DNA from 4 places in the Phycicoccus sp. 3266 genome. Region 1 is predicted to be linked to each of the others. Evidence: predicted binding sites of a transcription regulator. Region 1 holds the regulator's gene; each other region holds the start of a gene.

The links. Region 1 encodes LexA, which represses DNA repair genes until DNA is damaged. Its sites were predicted from a motif close to TCGAACANNTGTTCGA; they were not measured.
Region 2: the regulator LexA is predicted to act here: its motif matches at 2,672-2,687, upstream of recA (recombinase RecA).
Region 3: the regulator LexA is predicted to act here: its motif matches at 2,593-2,608, upstream of J2X64_RS14860 (YbaK/EbsC family protein).
Region 4: the regulator LexA is predicted to act here: its motif matches at 2,457-2,472, upstream of ruvC (crossover junction endodeoxyribonuclease RuvC).

What each region holds. Positions count from the first base shown of each region.
Region 1 is NZ_JAVDUW010000002.1:929,635-933,838, reverse strand. Features, by position in the region: gene fdh (formate dehydrogenase) at 1-1,036, opposite strand, end outside; gene J2X64_RS14280 (LysM peptidoglycan-binding domain-containing protein) at 1,226-1,624, opposite strand; gene lexA (transcriptional repressor LexA) at 1,896-2,621, shown strand; gene J2X64_RS14270 (DUF4259 domain-containing protein) at 2,697-3,116, opposite strand; gene J2X64_RS14265 (N-acetyltransferase family protein) at 3,199-3,717, opposite strand; gene J2X64_RS14260 (class I SAM-dependent methyltransferase) at 3,736-4,204, shown strand, end outside.
Region 2 is NZ_JAVDUW010000001.1:109,454-113,657, forward strand. Features, by position in the region: gene J2X64_RS00525 (YoaK family protein) at 1-652, opposite strand, end outside; gene J2X64_RS00530 (regulatory protein RecX) at 672-1,364, opposite strand; gene recA (recombinase RecA) at 1,406-2,476, opposite strand; gene J2X64_RS00540 (hypothetical protein) at 2,770-3,144, opposite strand; gene J2X64_RS00545 (DUF1876 domain-containing protein) at 3,297-3,566, shown strand; gene J2X64_RS00550 (ABC transporter ATP-binding protein) at 3,599-4,204, shown strand, end outside.
Region 3 is NZ_JAVDUW010000003.1:103,016-107,219, forward strand. Features, by position in the region: gene J2X64_RS14845 (VOC family protein) at 56-445, shown strand; gene cysM (cysteine synthase CysM) at 517-1,404, shown strand; gene J2X64_RS14855 (DivIVA domain-containing protein) at 1,602-1,832, shown strand; gene J2X64_RS14860 (YbaK/EbsC family protein) at 1,905-2,465, opposite strand; gene J2X64_RS14865 (DUF6504 family protein) at 2,775-3,089, shown strand; gene J2X64_RS14870 (SAV_6107 family HEPN domain-containing protein) at 3,102-3,569, shown strand; gene J2X64_RS14875 (DNA polymerase III subunit alpha) at 3,566-4,204, shown strand, end outside.
Region 4 is NZ_JAVDUW010000003.1:407,150-411,353, reverse strand. Features, by position in the region: gene yajC (preprotein translocase subunit YajC) at 1-25, opposite strand, end outside; gene ruvB (Holliday junction branch migration DNA helicase RuvB) at 182-1,258, opposite strand; gene ruvA (Holliday junction branch migration protein RuvA) at 1,288-1,908, opposite strand; gene ruvC (crossover junction endodeoxyribonuclease RuvC) at 1,905-2,441, opposite strand; gene J2X64_RS16335 (YebC/PmpR family DNA-binding transcriptional regulator) at 2,545-3,306, opposite strand; gene pdxT (pyridoxal 5'-phosphate synthase glutaminase subunit PdxT) at 3,303-3,911, opposite strand; gene J2X64_RS16325 (N-acetyltransferase) at 3,950-4,204, shown strand, end outside.

The sequences.
Region 1 (4,204 bases):
AGGCGTTGTCGCCCTCACCCTCGGTGGCGTACGCCCAGCTGGACGAGTCGTAGTTGCCCAGCTTGTCGTCGTACCCGGAGAACAGGCCGTCGAGGTCCTCGGTGTCCTTGAAGTCCTCGCTCACGAGGGTCGCCGCGTTCGTGTAGGCGACGACGTACTCCTTGAAGTACAGCTCGTTCGTGAGGATGTGGTTGATCAGGGCACCGAGGAACACCACGTCGCTGCCGGCACGGATCGGGACGTGCTTGTCCGAGGTCGCCGACGTGCGGGTGAACCGCGGGTCGATGTGGATGACCTTGGCGCCGCGCAGGCGTGCCTCGGTCACCCACTGGTACCCCACCGGATGGCACTCGGCCATGTTGGAGCCCTGGATGACGATGCAGTCGGCGTTCGCCAGGTCCTGCACGTACTGCGTCGCGCCACCGCGCCCGAACGAGGACCCCAGACTGGGGACCGTGGAGGAGTGTCAAATACGGGCCTGGTTCTCGATCTGGATCGCGCCCGCGGCCGTGAACAGCTTCTTGATGAGGTAGTTCTCCTCGTTGTCGAGGGTGGCTCCCCCGAGCGAGGCGATGCCCATGGTGCGGCGCAGCGGACGGCCGTGCTCGTCGGCGTCCTGCCACGTCCGTCGGCGGGTCTCGACGAACCGGTCGGCGATCATGTCGATCGCGGTGTCGCGGTCCATGCGCTCCCACTCGGTGCCGTTCGGGCGCCGGTAGAGCACGTGGGTCTGGCGGGCGGGGCTGTTGACGAGCTGCTCGCTGGCCGAGCCCTTGGGGCAGAGGCGTCCGCGCGAGATCGGCGAGTCCGGGTCGCCCTCGATCTGCACGACCTTCTCGTCCTTGACGAACACCTTCTGGCCGCAGCCGACGGCGCAGTAGGGGCACACGGACTGCACGACCCGGTCCGCCGTCGCGGTGCGCGGGGTCATCGACCGGGTGCGCGCGGACGTGACGGCCGGGCCCCGGCCGAGCAGGTCACCACTGCGCACCTGTCGGAGCACAGGCCAGTCCAGGAAGGTCTTCCTCGAGCTCATGTTCAGCCTCCTTGCGGCGACCATATCTCCGGGTCCCCGACGGCGCACTCCCGACGAACCGGGCAGGTCGTGACGAGCTGCCGGAGCGGCCTTCCGACGGTGTCGGCGCAGGTCAGCAGGCAGGCGTCCGGCGTCGTGTCGCAGGGGCGCCGCTGCTCTTGCCGGCACGGACGTGCCGTGCCGGCGGCCTCAGCGGACGGCGGGGATGAGCAGGATCTGCCCGGCGTGCACCTGGTCGGATGCGAGGTCGTTGGCGACCTGGATGCGGGCGACCGCGTCGGCCACCGGCAGCCCGGGCAGCTGCGTCGCGGCGACCTCGGAGAGGGTCTGGCCGGAGCGCACGGTCGTCGAGTGGTCGATGGTCGTGGCCGATGCGCCACCCGAGAAGGTGGCCACCGCGATGGCGACCAGGGCCACGAGCACGGTCAGCGTGATGGCGAGCCGCCCCGCACGGGTGAGGCGCAGCGGCGCGGGGGCGGGGACGCGGACCTCGTCGCCGCACGGCACCGAGACCAGGTGCGGGCGTGCGGGGCGGCGCGGCTCGCGCACCGGCGCGGCGGTGACGTCCCAGGCGACTGCTGCACTCATCGGGTCCTCCATCGTCATGGTCCTCGAACAGGTGTCCGAAGACCGTAGGCTGCCAGTTCTAGCACGCATGTTCGAATGCTTCAAGACACGCGTCGAACACATGTTTGGAAACTGTGTTCGAACGCCATACGCTGTGTCCACGTCGAGGAGCACACCAGAGGGCACTGACAACGCTCCGTCCCGGAGCGGCCCGAGGCGGCACCGAGACGGCGGACCACCCGGCGGACGAGGCCGGGCACACGGCATCTGACCTGCAGAAACGAGGAGCGGCATGAGCGGCGACAACGTCAAGGAACTCCCCGACCGCGACCGTGGCGACGGCCTCACCGTGCGCCAGCGCAAGGTCCTGGAGGTCATCCGCAACTCGGTGGACCGGCGCGGCTACCCGCCGAGCCTGCGCGAGATCGGCGAGGCCGTCGGCCTGACGTCACCGAGCTCGGTCGCCCACCAGCTGTCGACCCTCGAGCGCAAGGGCTACCTGCGCCGCGACCCCAACCGGCCCCGGGCCATCGAGGTCGTCTCGCCCGACGCCGGCGCCGACGGCCGCGGCTACCGCGGTGGCGCCGCGCCGCAGGACGAGGTCGCGGAGTTCGACGAGACCGGCATGGGCGACGCCCGCCCCGAGGCGTCCTACGTCCCCGTGCTGGGCCGGATCGCCGCCGGTGTGCCGATCACCGCGGAGGAGTCGGTCGAGGAGGTCTTCCCCCTGCCCAAGCAGATCGTCGGCGAGGGCTCGCTCTTCCTGCTCAAGGTCGTCGGCGACTCGATGGTCGACGCGGCGATCTGCGACGGCGACTGGGTCGTCGTCCGCCAGCAGCCCACGGCCGACAACGGCGACATCGTCGCCGCGATGCTCGACAACGAGGCGACGGTCAAGACGTTCAAGCGCCGCGACGGCAAGGTGTGGCTGCTCCCCCACAACCCGGCGTTCGAGCCGATCGACGGCGACCACGCGACGATCCTCGGCAAGGTCACCGCGGTCCTGCGCCGCGTCTGAGGCCGGGCTCCCGTCGCCGAACGCAGCGTCACCGACCATGGTCCGGATCAGTGACGCGGCGCGGGCGCAGAGCGGTCAGCTCTCGTCGCCGAGCGCGTCGAGGTAGTGCGTGAGGCGTGCGGTGAACTTCTCGCCGCCGTCGCCGTCGGCCCACAGCTCCCACAGTTCGTTGTCCTCCGAGCGCAGGGCCCGGTGCAGCGCCTGCGTGGCCAGCTCCTCGAGCCGCTCGTCGATGTCGAGGGGGTCCTCGTCCACCCATCGGGGGACGTTCCGCTCCCCCACCACCGACTCGGGGTCGTCGCAGGCGGACACGATGACGGCCGCAGCGATCGCCTCGGACATCACCGGCGCCTCGATGTAGTCCCGCGCCCGCACGACCTGCCCCAGCGCCGACTCGAGCCGCTCCCGGCGCGCCTCGGGATCGGAGTCCTCGAGGTCGTCGAGGAAGTCGAGGGCGTCGTCGTTCTCGAACGGTCCCACACCCGTCGCACCCATGGGTCAGCCTCCCACGTCTCGCACCAACCTGTTCGGCACGAGAGTGCCAAGACCGAGCCCTCCGCGCCAGCCCTCTCGCGGGTCAGGCGAGCCGTTGGTACCAGGCGGTGTCGACCCAACGGCCGAACTTGTTACCGACCTCGCGCAGGACCCCCACCCGCTCGAAGCCGAACGCCACGTGCAGCGCCTCGCTCGCCTCGTTCGGCTGGGCGATGACCGCGAGCTGGGTGTGCACCGACGGCTCGGCGTCCAGCCGGCCGAGCAGCGCGGCATACAGGCTCCGGGCGACTCCCCGACCGCGGGCACCGGCGTCGACGTACACCGACACCTCCTTGGTGCCCGCGTAGGCGGGGCGCGGGCGGAACGGCCCGGAGAAGGCATAGCCGACCACCGCGTCGTCGAGGCAGGCGACGAGGACCACGTTACCGGGCCCGGTGGCCGCCAGCTTCTCGCCGAGGTATGCCGCGCCGCGCTCCTGCGTGTCGAACGTCGCCACCGACGTGCGCACCTGCTCGTCGTAGATCGCGGCCATGGCCGCCAGGTCCGACGGGGTGGCGTCGCGGACCGTCACGGGCCCGGGTGCGGTGGCGGGGTCGGTCATATCGGCGATGCTAGGGGGATGAGCGAGGAACGCGGCCACGAGCACCCGCGGGGCACCACCCCGGCCGACGCCGGCGGCGAGCGCCGGAGGATGTGGGACGAGCGGTATGCCGCGTCGGCCCACGTCTGGAGCGCCGAGCCGAACGCCGAGGTCGAGCGGATCGTCGGCGACTGGGAGCCGGGCCGCGCGCTCGACCTCGGTGCGGGCGAGGGGCGGCACGCGGTGTGGCTGGCTGCCAAGCGGTGGCGGGTGACGGCTGTCGACTTCTCGGCCGTCGGCCTGGCCAAGGGCGAGAAGGAGTCCGCCGCCCGCGGGCTGCGGGTCGACTGGGTGGTCGCGGACGTGCGGTCGTGGCAGCCGCCGGCGCACACGGCATACGACCTCGTGCTCGTGGCCTACCTGCACCTGCCGGAGGACGTGCTCTCCCGGGCCACGGCCTGGCTGGCACCGGGTGGCGCGCTGGTCGTCGTGGGGCACGCACTGCGGA
Region 2 (4,204 bases), on a different contig from region 1:
CGACCCCCCCGACGAAGAAGAGGGTCACGAGACCGGCGAGCATGCCGAGCTTGCCCAGGTCGGCCACGACAGGCGGCTCGCCGGACCGACGGCTGCGGTAGGCGGCCTTCCCCAGCTCGATGCCGATGTCGGTGATCATGCCGGTGACGTGGGTGGTGCGGATCTGGGCCGCGGAGATCTTGGTGATGATCGCGTTCTGCAGGCCCATGGTGAAGCACAGCACCGCGACGAAGACGAGGTTCCGGTGCCGCCAGGTCAGCTGGTCGGCCAGGCCCCCGAACGCGAGGATGAGCAACGCCTCGAGCACCAGGACGTTAGCGAAACGCGCCTCGTGGTGCCGCCGACGCCCCCAGTTGAAGACGATGGCGCAGGTGCCGGCGCCGAGGACGAAGCAGGCAATCGCCTCCACCCCGATGCCGACCAGGCGCACCGGCCCCAGGACCAGCGAGTCCGCCACCGTCGCGGTCAGTCCGGTCATGTGCGAGGTGTAGACCGACACCGCGACGAAGCCGACGGAGTTCAGCATGCCGGCGATGAAGGCCAGGAGGTTGGCCAGGTGCCGGTTCCTGCGAGGGGTGCGGGTCGCGCCGGCCACCGTGCGAAGCCGCCGTGCAGCGAGCCCGACGGGACTCGGTGACTGCGACCATGACACGCAGCCGAGGATACGGACCTCAGTCGCGCTGGTGCTCGGGGGCGCCGCGGACGGCCTCGCGGATGACCTGCATCGACAGGTCGCCCGGGTAGCCCTTGCGGGCGAGCATGCCGGCGAGCCGGCGGGTCTGCACCGTGGCGTCGAGGCCGTGCATGGTCCGGAGCTTCTTGGCGACCAGGCGCTCGGCCTGCTCGCGCTCGTCCTCGGGGCGGACCTCCTCGAGGGCGGCCTGCGCCGTCTCGTCGTCGACGCCCTTGGTGCGCAGCTCGCGCGCCAGCGCCCGCTTGGCCAGCCCGCGGCTGGACTGCTGGGAGCGGACGAGCATCCCGGCATACGCCTCGTCGTCGATGAGGCCCACCTCGGTCATGCGGTCGAGGACGCGCTCGGCGACGTCGTCGGCGCAGCCGCGCTGGCGCAGCTTGTCGGCCAGCTGCTTACGGCTGCGCGGCGCCATCGCGAGCTGCCGCAGCACGATCTGGCGGGCGACGTCCTCGGCGTCCGGCTCACCGTCACGGGTCGTGGGGTCGGACTCGGGGTCGCCCGGGATCGGCTGCCACGCCTGCGGGCGGCGGCCCCGGCGCTTGTGCTCCGGGGCCCCACCCGGCTCAGGAGCGGTGGGTGGGGCGTCGCCGAACCAGGCCGGTCCCTCAGCCGACGTCGCGGCCTGGGCTGCCTCGAGGGCAGCCCAGGCCGCAGCGCGCTTGTCAGTCATGAGCGGTGACCGGTGGAGCGGTCAGATCAGGTCAGGTCCGGTCAGAACTCGACCGGAACCTCGGGCACGACCTCGGCCGGCTTGTCGACCTGCGGGCCGATGCCGAGCTTCTCCTTGATCTTCTTCTCGATCTCGTTGGCGAGGTCGGGGTTGTCCTTGAGGAAGTTGCGGGCGTTCTCCTTGCCCTGCCCGAGCTGGTCGCCGTCGTAGGTGTACCAGGCGCCGGACTTGCGGACGAACCCGTGGTCCACACCCATGTCGATGAGGCCGCCCTCACGCGAGATGCCCTGGCCGTACAGGATGTCGAACTCGGCCTGCTTGAACGGCGGGGACACCTTGTTCTTGACGACCTTGACCCGGGTGCGGTTGCCGACCGGCTCGCTGCCGTCCTTGAGCGTCTCGATGCGGCGCACGTCGAGGCGGACCGAGGCGTAGAACTTCAGCGCCTTGCCACCGGTCGTCGTCTCCGGCGAGCCGAACATGACGCCGATCTTCTCGCGGAGCTGGTTGATGAAGATCGCGGTGGTGCCCGTGGTGTTGAGCGCACCGGTGATCTTGCGCAGCGCCTGCGACATCAGGCGCGCCTGGAGGCCGACGTGGCTGTCACCCATCTCGCCCTCGATCTCGGCGCGCGGCACGAGCGCCGCCACCGAGTCGATGACGATGATGTCGAGCGCGCCGGAACGGATCAGCATGTCGGCGATCTCGAGCGCCTGCTCACCGGTGTCGGGCTGCGACACGAGGAGCGCGTCGGTGTCGACGCCGAGCTTCTTGGCGTACTCGGGGTCGAGGGCGTGCTCGGCGTCGATGAACGCCGCGATGCCGCCGTTGCGCTGGGCGCTCGCCACGGCGTGCAGCGCCACGGTCGTCTTGCCCGAGGACTCCGGGCCGTAGATCTCGACGACGCGGCCGCGCGGCAGACCGCCGATGCCGAGCGCGACGTCGAGGGAGATCGACCCCGTGGGGATGACCTCGATGGGGGGTCGGACGTCGTCGCCGAGGCGCATGACCGCGCCCTTGCCGAAGTTCTTCTCGATCTGACCCATGACGGTGTCGAGGGACCTGGACTTCTGGTCCACTCCCACTGCGGAGGGGTTGGTCGGTGCGGCCATCTTCGCCACGCTTCCTTCTTTCGTCTCGTGTCGGGCGCGCCTGCCGTCGACCCTGCTGCAGCCTGGGCTCTGGTTGGCCTCGCACTCTCCTGCGTTCGGGTCAGACGCTAGGTGTCGGCACCGACAGCCGTCGCGAGGCCGAGTGCGGGCCTGTGGACGGTTGGTCTGGCGGGACGCCACCTGTGGAGAAACCTACCGAACACGTGTTCGAAAGTCGCGCACCGCGCAGCCGACACGCCGGTCGCCCCCCGACGGACCCGCTGTGCCGGCCGCGCTCCCCCCGAGCCGCCACCTCAGTGGGTGACGGCGTCCCTGGCCCGGACCATGGCCTGGCGCAGGTCGTCGAACGCGTGCTCGACGCCCGACGTGATGGCCTCGACCGCCTCCTCCGCGGCCTCACCCCGGTTCTCCGCACGAGCGCGAGCCTTGGCGATCCGGTGCCGGACGTCGGCGAGCGCCGCCGAGAGCCGCTCGTCCGCCTCCATGCGCCCGAGGTGGTACTGCAGCTCGAGGTCGTCGAGCCGGCCGGCCCACTGCTCGATCCGGGTGCGCGCCAGCTCCATCCGCAGGCCGACGATCTCCGCCTGCAGGGCGTCGATCCGCTCGCGGGTCGCCGTCTCGTCCGTGGTCGTGCCCTTGCTGGTGCGGTCGTCCTTCTCCGCAGTCATGTCCTCGTTCCTCTCCCGTTCGGCGCGGCGCCGGCCCCCGGCACCGGTTCCATGCTGGGAGCCGCCCCCGACCCGGAACAGGGACTTCGGACCCGGGTGGGCGATCGGCGCCCGGTGGAGCGTGGGCGTGAGCCCGCACCGAGGAGGACGCCATGACGCACGACGGCACCTGGGGGATCTCGATCTCCCTGGACGAGCACGACGGACGCACCCGCGCGGAGATCCGCCTGCACAAGGACGGCAGCACCAACGTGCGCGGCATCGGCTGGGCCGACCGCAACCCCAAGGACCCGGACGTGCCGCAGATCGGCGAGGAGCTCGCCGTGTCGCGGGCGCTCGCCGAGCTGGCCCACGAGCTCCTGCAGAGCACGGCCGACGACATCGCCGCATCCCTGCACCACCCCGTGACGCTGCGCCGCTGACGACCCCGCGGACCGTACCCACCCCCGCCGCCATGAGCGCCCCAGCCGGCACCCCGTCGCACGAGCACGTCCTCGTCGCCCGGCACCTGACGCGCCGGTTCGGCGACCGTGTGGCGGTGGACGACGTCTCGTTCCACATCGCGCCCGGGGAGGCCTACGGGCTCCTCGGTCCCAACGGTGCGGGCAAGACCACGACGATCCGACTCGTGTGCGGGCTGCTCACCCCCGACGAGGGCTCCGTGGAGGTGGCCGGCATCCCCGTCAGCGCCGGCGCGACCCGCGCCAAGGCCCGCATCGGGTACGTCCCGCAGGACGTGTCCCTCTACCCGGACCTCACCGCCCGGGAGAACCTCGCCTTCTTCGGCCGCCTCTACCGACTGTCGGGCCCGACGCTGCGCGCCCGCGTGGACGAGGTGCTCGACCTGGTGGACCTGCGCGACCGCGGCGACGACCGGGTCGAGTCCTACAGCGGCGGTATGCGGCGCCGGCTCAACATCGGTGCGAGCCTGCTGCACCGGCCCGAGCTGCTCGTCCTCGACGAGCCCACGGTCGGGGTCGACCCGCAGAGCCGCCACGCGATCATGGAGAGCATCCGCGCCCTGGGCTCCTCCGGCCTCGCCGTGCTCTACACGACGCAC
Region 3 (4,204 bases), on a different contig from region 1:
TGCTGGGAGGTGGCCTGCGACCGCCGGGGCCGCAGCCGAACGAGGAGGTCTCGTCATGTCCCTCGCCACGAGCTCGATCGCGACGATGCTGCCCGTCACCGACACCGGTCGGGCCAAGGAGTTCTACGACCGGCTCGGCCTGTCGTTCCAGGGGACGAACGACGAGGGCAGCCTGGTGTACGACCTCGCCGGTGGGACGGTGCTCATGCTGCTGCCCCGTGAGGCGGGGACGCAGAACCCGAGCACAGCGCTCAGCTGGGAGGTGCCCGACGTCGCCGCGGAGGTGCGCGACCTCGAGGCGCGCGGGGTCGTGTTCGACGACTACGACCTGCCCGGCCTCACGACGGTGGACCACATCGCGACGACGGGATCGGACCGGGCGGCGTGGTTCCGGGACCCGGACGGCAACGTGCTGTGCGTGCACGAGGGCGCGCCCCCGGCCTGACCCGGGCTGCGGTTGGTCGGCGGCCGCCGCCGTAGACTCCGGCGGTGAGCAACCCTGCGCCGTACCCCACGATGGAAGACGTCATCGGTGGCACCCCGCTGGTGCGTCTGCAGCGTCTGCCGGGGCTGGAGAACGAACGCCGCGGCAACGTGCTGCTCGCCAAGCTCGAGGGGAACAACCCGGCCGGCTCCGTGAAGGACCGGCCCGCGATCAGCATGATCCGGGGTGCCGAGGAGCGAGGGGAGATCTCCCCGGGCGACACGCTGCTTGAAGCCACGTCCGGCAACACGGGGATCGGGTTGGCGATGGCGGCGGCGATCAGCGGTTACCCACTGGTCATCGTGATGCCCGAGGACGCCTCCACCGAGCGGATCCAGACGATGAAGGCGTATGGAGCCGAGCTGGTCCTCACCCCGGCGGACGGCGGCATGGAGGAGGCCCGCGACGTCGTGACTCGGATGGAGCGGGAGGGCCGCGGCCGGGTCCTGGACCAGTTCGCCAACCCGGACAACCCTCGTGCCCACGAGGAGGGGACCGGCCCGGAGCTGTGGCACCAGACCGGCGGACGGATCACGCACTTCGTGTCGGCGATGGGCACCACTGGCACGATCACCGGGGTCTCGCGGTTCCTGAAGTCGCGCAACCCCGGCGTCCAGATCGTCGGGGCACAGCCCGCGGAGGGATCGAAGATCCCCGGCATCCGCGCCTGGCCACCGGAGTACGTGCCGAAGATCTTCGACCCGTCGGCGGTGGACCGGACCATGGAGGTCACGCAGGCCGACGCCGAGGAGACGGTCCGCCAGCTGGCCCGCCAGGAGGGCATCTTCGGCGGCATCTCCGCGGCCGGCGCGTGTTGGACCGCCCTGCAGGTGGCCAAGGAGGTCGAGGGAGCGACGATCGTCTTCGTGGTCTGCGACCGCGGGGACCGGTACCTCTCCAGCGGCGTTTTCCCCGCCTGAGGGCTGCGGCCGACGCCCAGAGATATTCGACCGGGGTGAGACCGGCCCTCTCTCCGCCGCCCTACCGCGCCATTGTCGTCCGGGCGGCGGAAGGACGGGCGCGCTGGGTCCGCCCGGCTCGCGGCGGAAGGACACAACCGGGGGTTCGTTCGGCTACTCAGACCTCCGGGCGATCGAAGAACGCCATGATGTTCAACATGCTCACGTCCAACGAAGTCATGAGCCGCAATTTCACTCCTACATCACTGCGGCGCGGGTACGACGAGCGCGAGGTTGACGACTTCTTGGATCAAGTGGTCGAGACCCTCCGCTACTACGAGCAGGGTGGTCGACCGGGTCCGCAGGCACCCGCCTCGCCAACCCCGCCGGCGCCCGAAAGCCTCGGAAGTCGAGCCGCCCGTTGGCTTCGAGGTGATTCCAAGCCCTGAGAGCGCGTACTCGCGGGTGTGTCCATGGGCGCTACGCACTCGCGGCGGTGTGCCGTCGGATCGGCACGAACGTCAGGCGACCTCGATGGCGCGGCCGGCGGTGACGCGGAGCAGCTCCTCGTAGGTGGTGCGGAAGACGGTGTGGCTGTGGCCGGCGGCGGCCCAGACGTAGCGGTACCGGCTCAGCGAGACGTCGACGTACGTCGGGACGGGCTGGAGGTGGCCCACCGGGGCGACCCCGCCGATCGCGAAGCCGGTGCTCTCCCGGACGAAGTCGGCGTCGGCTCGCTCGAGGTGCTCGACGTCGTCGACGAGGTCGGCGACCTTCACCAGGTCGACACGGTGCGCCCCTGACGTCAGGACGAGGACGGGGGAGGTCCCGCCCGAGGCGCACGTCGCCCGGAACACCAGGGAGTTGGCGATCTCGGCCGGGGTGATCCCGAGGGCGCTGGCGGCCGCGGCCGCGGTGCGGACGGCGTCCGGGAGCGTGACGACCTCGGGGACCACGTGGTGCACCGCGAGCGCCGCCAGCACGCGCTGCACGCCGGGGTGGCCGCTCAGGTCCGGGGCCACGCCGGTGGCCCGGCTGGCGGTCGGGCTGGGCGCCGGGGGCGTTGGCGCGTCGGGCGGCATGCTCGAAGAGTAGGGCCGGGGGGAGCGGGCCACCAGACTTGCCGGAGCCCGTCTCACGGCGGGGCCGGGACGGGCTCCAGCGTTCCCCTTGACGGCTTGTCCGAGGCCGGGTGTACCGTTCTGGATATCGAACAGATGTTCGAATGCCGGGTCCGGACGACCGGCGACCCGCGGTCCTCGGCCCCGTGCCGAGCCGCCCGTCGCCACCGGGCCGCGGCCGGCCCTGGCCCCGTGGCCGGCGCCTCGACCCCGCCGGTCGGGGCCAGGGCCCCACCTCATCCCATCCTGCCTGAGCGAAGGAGCCATGCCGTGGTGCGCCGGTACGAAGAGCCGATCGAGGTCCGCGAGAGCACCGACGGGGGTGGCACCGCGGTGGCCACGCACCCGGACGCGTTCGTGTGGCGCGGCCGGCTGTACGTCGTGCGCACCGTCCTGGACTCCTGGCAGGAACGCCGGCCGTGGTGGCGCGACGCCCGGGAGGGCGCCGACGTGCTCACCGATGCCCGCGAACGCCGGGTGTGGCGGGTCGAGGCGAGCGCGGGTCGCGCCGCCGGGACGGGCGTCTACGACCTCGGCGACGACCCGGCCGGCCCGGGCTGGCGCCTGCTGCGGGTCGCGGACTGAGGACGGCTGCCGATGACTCCCACCCCCACCCCCGTCCCGAGCGCGGCGGCGAGCGCCCTCGACCTGCTCGACCGCTCCCGGCACTCGCTGCTCGAGGCCTGCCACACCCGCGACATCGTCCAGCGCCACCGCCAGGCCCAGCTCGCGGCCCTGCGCGCGGCCGCCGCCGTGGTCGCTGCCCGCACCCGTCCCGGTGGACCGGCCGGTCCGCGCAGCCTCTGGGAGCTGGTGCCGTCGGTCGCGCCCGAGCTCGCCGAGTGGGCCGGCTTCTTCGAGCTGGTCGCGGCCCGGCCGGGCCCGCACACCGCCCGCGAGGCCGACGACCTGCTGCGCCAGTCCGAGACGTTCCTCGAGCTGGTGTGCCGTGCCCTCGGCCTGCCGGTCACCGCCGTCGACCGCGACGTGCTCGTGCCCACCGTCGCGGCGTCCGCGGCCTCCACGGCATCCGGGGCGCCGGTCCGTGGCGGGGGGTCGCCGTGACCGACTTCGTCCACCTCCACGTCGCCTCGGGGTTCTCGATGCGCTACGGCACCGCCACGCCCGAGGCGATCGTCGAGCGGGCTGCCCAGCACCGCCAGCCGGTGCTCGCGCTCACCGACCGCGACGGGCTCTACGGCGCGGTCCGGTTCGTCCGGGCGGCGACCGCCGCCGGCATCTCCCCGGTGCTCGGGGTCGACCTCGCGGTCGGCCCCGACCCGGACCGTCCCGGCGCGCGCGGCGCCGGTCCCGACGACCCCGCCCGGGGTGGACCCCGACCCGTCGACCGGACCCTCGCCGACCGGGTGCTCGGTGACGCCGACCGCGGTGGCGGGCACGCGGCATACCTCCCGCCGGTGGCCCGGCCACGCACCCCGGTGCGCGGCGGTGCCGTCGTCGACCCGCGCCACCCGCGCGTCACCGTGCTCGCCCGCGGGCGCGGGAGCGGACTGCCCGGGGGTGTGGGGTATGCCGCGCTGTGCCGGCTCGTCACCGACACCCACCTGCGCGGCGAGCGGGGGAGCCCGGTGACCTCGCTCGACACCGTCGCCGCACGGTGCGCCGCCCCGGACGGCCACCCGAGCCCGCTCGTCGTCCTGCTGGGCCCGGACTCCGACGTGGGCCGGGCGGTCCTCGCC
Region 4 (4,204 bases), on a different contig from region 1:
ACGCGGACGAGCCGCCGTTCGACATGGGAGAGGTCCTTCGGGCAGGGTGCTTGGACGCGCCGGGCTGGGCGACCGCCCGAGTGTAGGTGACACCGGGCATACCGACCAACGTGGCCCGCGGGGGTCGCGTTCCAATCGTGACCTACGCGTGGGGTGTGCCGAAAGCACCTCCCCGGCGGCTTCAGCCGCCGAACCGGCCCTCGCCCTCGAGCGGCAGCGGCACCTGCACGTCAGCGCCCGCAGGGGGTGTGAGACCGAGGTGCGCCCAGGCCAGCGCCGTCGCGGCCCGGCCCCGTGGCGTACGCGTCACGAGCCCCTCGCGCACGAGGAACGGCTCGGCGACGGTCTCGACCGTGTCGGCCTCCTCCCCCACTGCGACGGCCAGGGTCGACAGGCCCACCGGGCCCCCGGCGAAGCGGCGGCACAGCGCGTCGAGCACGGCGCGGTCGAGCCGGTCGAGCCCGCGGTCGTCGACGTCGAAGAGGGCCAGGGCCGCGTGGGCGGCCTCCTCGTCGACGACGTCGCGGCCGTGCACCTGCGCCCAGTCGCGCACGCGGCGCAGCAGCCTGTTGGCGATGCGGGGCGTGCCGCGGGACCGCCGGGAGATCTCGAGGATGCCGGCCTCGTCGGCGCTCACGTCGAGCAGGCGTGCCGAGCGGTGCAGGATCGTCACCAGGTCCTCGGTGGCGTAGAAGTCGAGGTGGCCGGTGAAGCCGAAGCGGTCGCGCAGGGGTGCCGGCAGCAGGCCGGCACGTGTCGTGGCGCCGACGACGGTGAAGGGCGGGAGCTCCAACGGGATGGCCGTCGCGCCCGGGCCCTTGCCGACCACGACGTCGACCCGGAAGTCCTCCATCGCGAGGTACAGCATCTCCTCGGCGGAGCGGGACATGCGGTGGATCTCGTCGAGGAAGAGCACCTCGCCCTCGGACAGGGACGACAGGACGGCGGCGAGGTCGCCCGCGTGCTGGATCGCCGGCCCGCTGGTGATCCGGATCGGGCGCTCGAGCTCGGTGCCGATGAGCATGGCGAGGGTCGTCTTGCCGAGGCCGGGCGGCCCGGAGAGCAGGACGTGGTCGGGCGCGCTCCCCCGGCGACGCGCCGCCTCGAGCACGAGCGAGAGCTGGTCGCGCACCCGCGACTGCCCGGAGAACTCGCTGAGGCGCCGGGGCCGCAGGGCGTTCTCGACGGTGCGCTCGTCGGCGTCGCTGCCGGGGTCGACGACGCGGGCCGTGGCGTCGACCGACCGGTCCTCGTACATCTCGGAGGAGAAGCCGTCCGCCACTGCGCTCACCGGCCCAACTCGCGCAGGGCGGCCCGGAGCATCGCCGAGACGTCGGGCGTGGCGCCGGGAGCAGCCGTCCCGTCGGCGCCGTCCGCGACGCGGGCGACGGCGTCCTCGGCCTGCTTGGCGGTCCAGCCCAGCCCGGTCAGCGCCTCGGTGACCTGCTCGCGCCAGGGGGCGACGGTCCGGGCGACGGGGGCGCCGGCCGCGGCGGCGGTCGCCGAGGGCAGGCCGATCTTGTCGCGCAGCTCGAGGACCATCCGCTCGGCGCCCTTCTTGCCGATGCCGGGGACCTTGGTGAGCGCGGCCACGTCGCCGCCGCCGATGGCCGCGCGCAGGCGGTCGGGCGGCATGACGGACAGCATGGCCAGGGCCAGCCGGGGGCCGACGCCGGACACGGTCTGCACCTGCTCGAAGACGTCGCGCTCGTCGTCGGTCGCGAAGCCGTAGAGCGTGAGGCTGTCCTCGCGAACCACGAGGGTGGTGGCCAGCACCGCCTCCTGGCCCCGGTGCACGGAGGCGGCCGTGGCCGGTGTGGTGTGCAGCAGCATCCCGACCCCGCCGACCTCGACGACGACGCGGTCGAGCCCGGCGTGCAGGACCGGCCCGCGGACGGAGGCGATCACGACGACACCGCCTTGAGGCGGGCGCGCTCGGACGCGGCGGCGAGGGCGAGCCGGCGGTCCCCGGCGCCGCGCCAGTGGTGGCAGATCGCCAGGGCGAGGGCGTCGGCGGCATCCGCCGGCTTGGGGGCGACCTCGAGGGCGAGGATGCGCGTGACCATGGTGGTGACCTGTGCCTTGTCGGCGCGGCCCTGGCCGGTGACGGCGGCCTTGACCTCGCTGGGGGTGTGGGTGACGAGCGGCAGGCCACGGCGCGCCGCCGCCAGGAGCACCAGGCCGGACGCCTGGGCGGTGGTCATGACGGTCGGGACGTGGTCGGCTGCGAAGACCCGCTCGAGCGCGATCGCGTCCGGCTCGAACCGGTCGAGCCAGGCGTCGAGCTGGTCCTGGAGGTAGACGAGCCGCTCGCCCGTGTCCCTGTCGCCGGGCGTGCGCACGACGCCCACGGCCACCATCGTCAGGCGGCCGCCGCGGCTCCCGTCGACGACACCGAGGCCGCACCGGGTGAGCCCGGGGTCGACACCGAGCACGCGCACGTCAGTCCCTTCCGTCCGAACAGGTGTTCGGTCGAACGCTACACACGACGGCGCCCGCTCCCCCGCAGTGACACGCGAGGGGCGGGCGCCGGTGTCCGGGGTCCTAGTCCTCGTCCTCGAGCTGGGCCAGGACGTCGTCCGGGATGTCCCCGTTGGCGAAGACGTCCTGCACGTCGTCGGAGTCCTCCAGCGCCTCGATGACGCGGATCATCTTCCGGGCGCCCTCGAGGTCGAGCGGCACCTGCAGGTTCGGCACCCACGAGGCCTCGGCGGAGTCGTACTCCACGCCGGCGTCCTGCAGGGCGGTCCGCACGGCGACGACGTCGGTCGCCTCGCTGACGATCTCCCAGGTGTCGCCGTTGTCGTTGACCTCGTCGGCACCGGCGTCGAGGACGATCTCGAGGATGTCGTCCTCGCCCTGGCCCTCGGTCTTCGGGACGATGACGACGCCCTTGCGGTCGAAGACGTAGGCGACCGAACCGGGGTCGGCGAGCTGGCCGCCGTTGCGGGTCAGCGCGGTGCGGACCTCCGCAGCGGCCCGGTTGCGGTTGTCGGTGAGGCACTCGATGAGGACGGCCACGCCGCCGGGCGCGTAGCCCTCGTACGTGATGTTCTCCCAGTCGGCACCGCCGGCGGTCGCGCCGCTGCCGCGCTTGACCGCGTTGTCGATGTTGTTGTTCGGGACCGAGGACTTCTTCGCCTTCTGGATGGCGTCGTAGAGCGTCGGGTTGCCCGCGGGGTCACCGCCGCCCTGGCGCGCGGCGACCTCGATGTTCTTGATGAGCTTGGCGAAGAGCTTGCCGCGCTTGGCGTCGATGGCAGCCTTCTTGTGCTTCGTGGTGGCCCATTTGCTGTGGCCGCTCATGCGTTGCCTCTCACGATCTCGACGAACAACTGGTGGAACCGGTGGTCACCGGTCACTTCCGGGTGGAAGGAGGTGGCCAGCAGGGCCCCCTGACGAACGGCGACGATCCTACCTGCGGCGGGACCCTCCTCGACGTGGGCCAGCACGTCCACCGCGTCGCCGACCTGCTCGACCCAGGGCGCGCGGATGAAGACCGCCCGCATGGGGGCGCCCCCGATCGCGTGGATGTGCAGGTCCTCCTCGAAGGAGTCCACCTGGCGTCCGAACGCGTTGCGCCGCACCGTCATGTCGATGCCGCCGAGCGTCTGCTGGTCGGGGCGGGCGTCGGCGATGCGGTCGGCGAGCATGATCATCCCCGCGCACGAGCCGTATGCCGGCATACCGCCCGCGATGCGCGCGCGCAGCGGCTCGTACAGGTCGAACGCGCGGACGAGCTTGTCCATCGTCGTGGACTCGCCGCCGGGCAGCACCAGCCCGTCCACCCCCTCGAGCTCGACCGCGCGCCGGACGGGGACGGCACGGGCACCGGCGTCCTCGAGGGCGCGCAGGTGCTCGCGGACGTCTCCCTGGACGGCCAGGACACCGATCGTGGGCTGCGTGGTCACGGCGGGAATGCTACGACCGCCCTCCTAGGCTGGACCCCGTGCCCCTCCCCGACGTGCCGCAGCCCGGCGCCGTGCGCATCCGCGAGCGCACCCCCGACGACCTCCCCGCCCTCGCCCGCGTGCTCGCAGCACAACAGCCGCACACGGGGTACCCGCAGCGGTGGCCGCTGCCGTGGCCGGTCGAGTCGTTCCTGCGGCGCCAGGGCGAGCTCGGCGCGTGGGTGGCCACCCTCGCCGACGCCGACGCGCCCGTCGGACACGTCTCGGTGACCGAGGTGATGGGCGACGGGCCC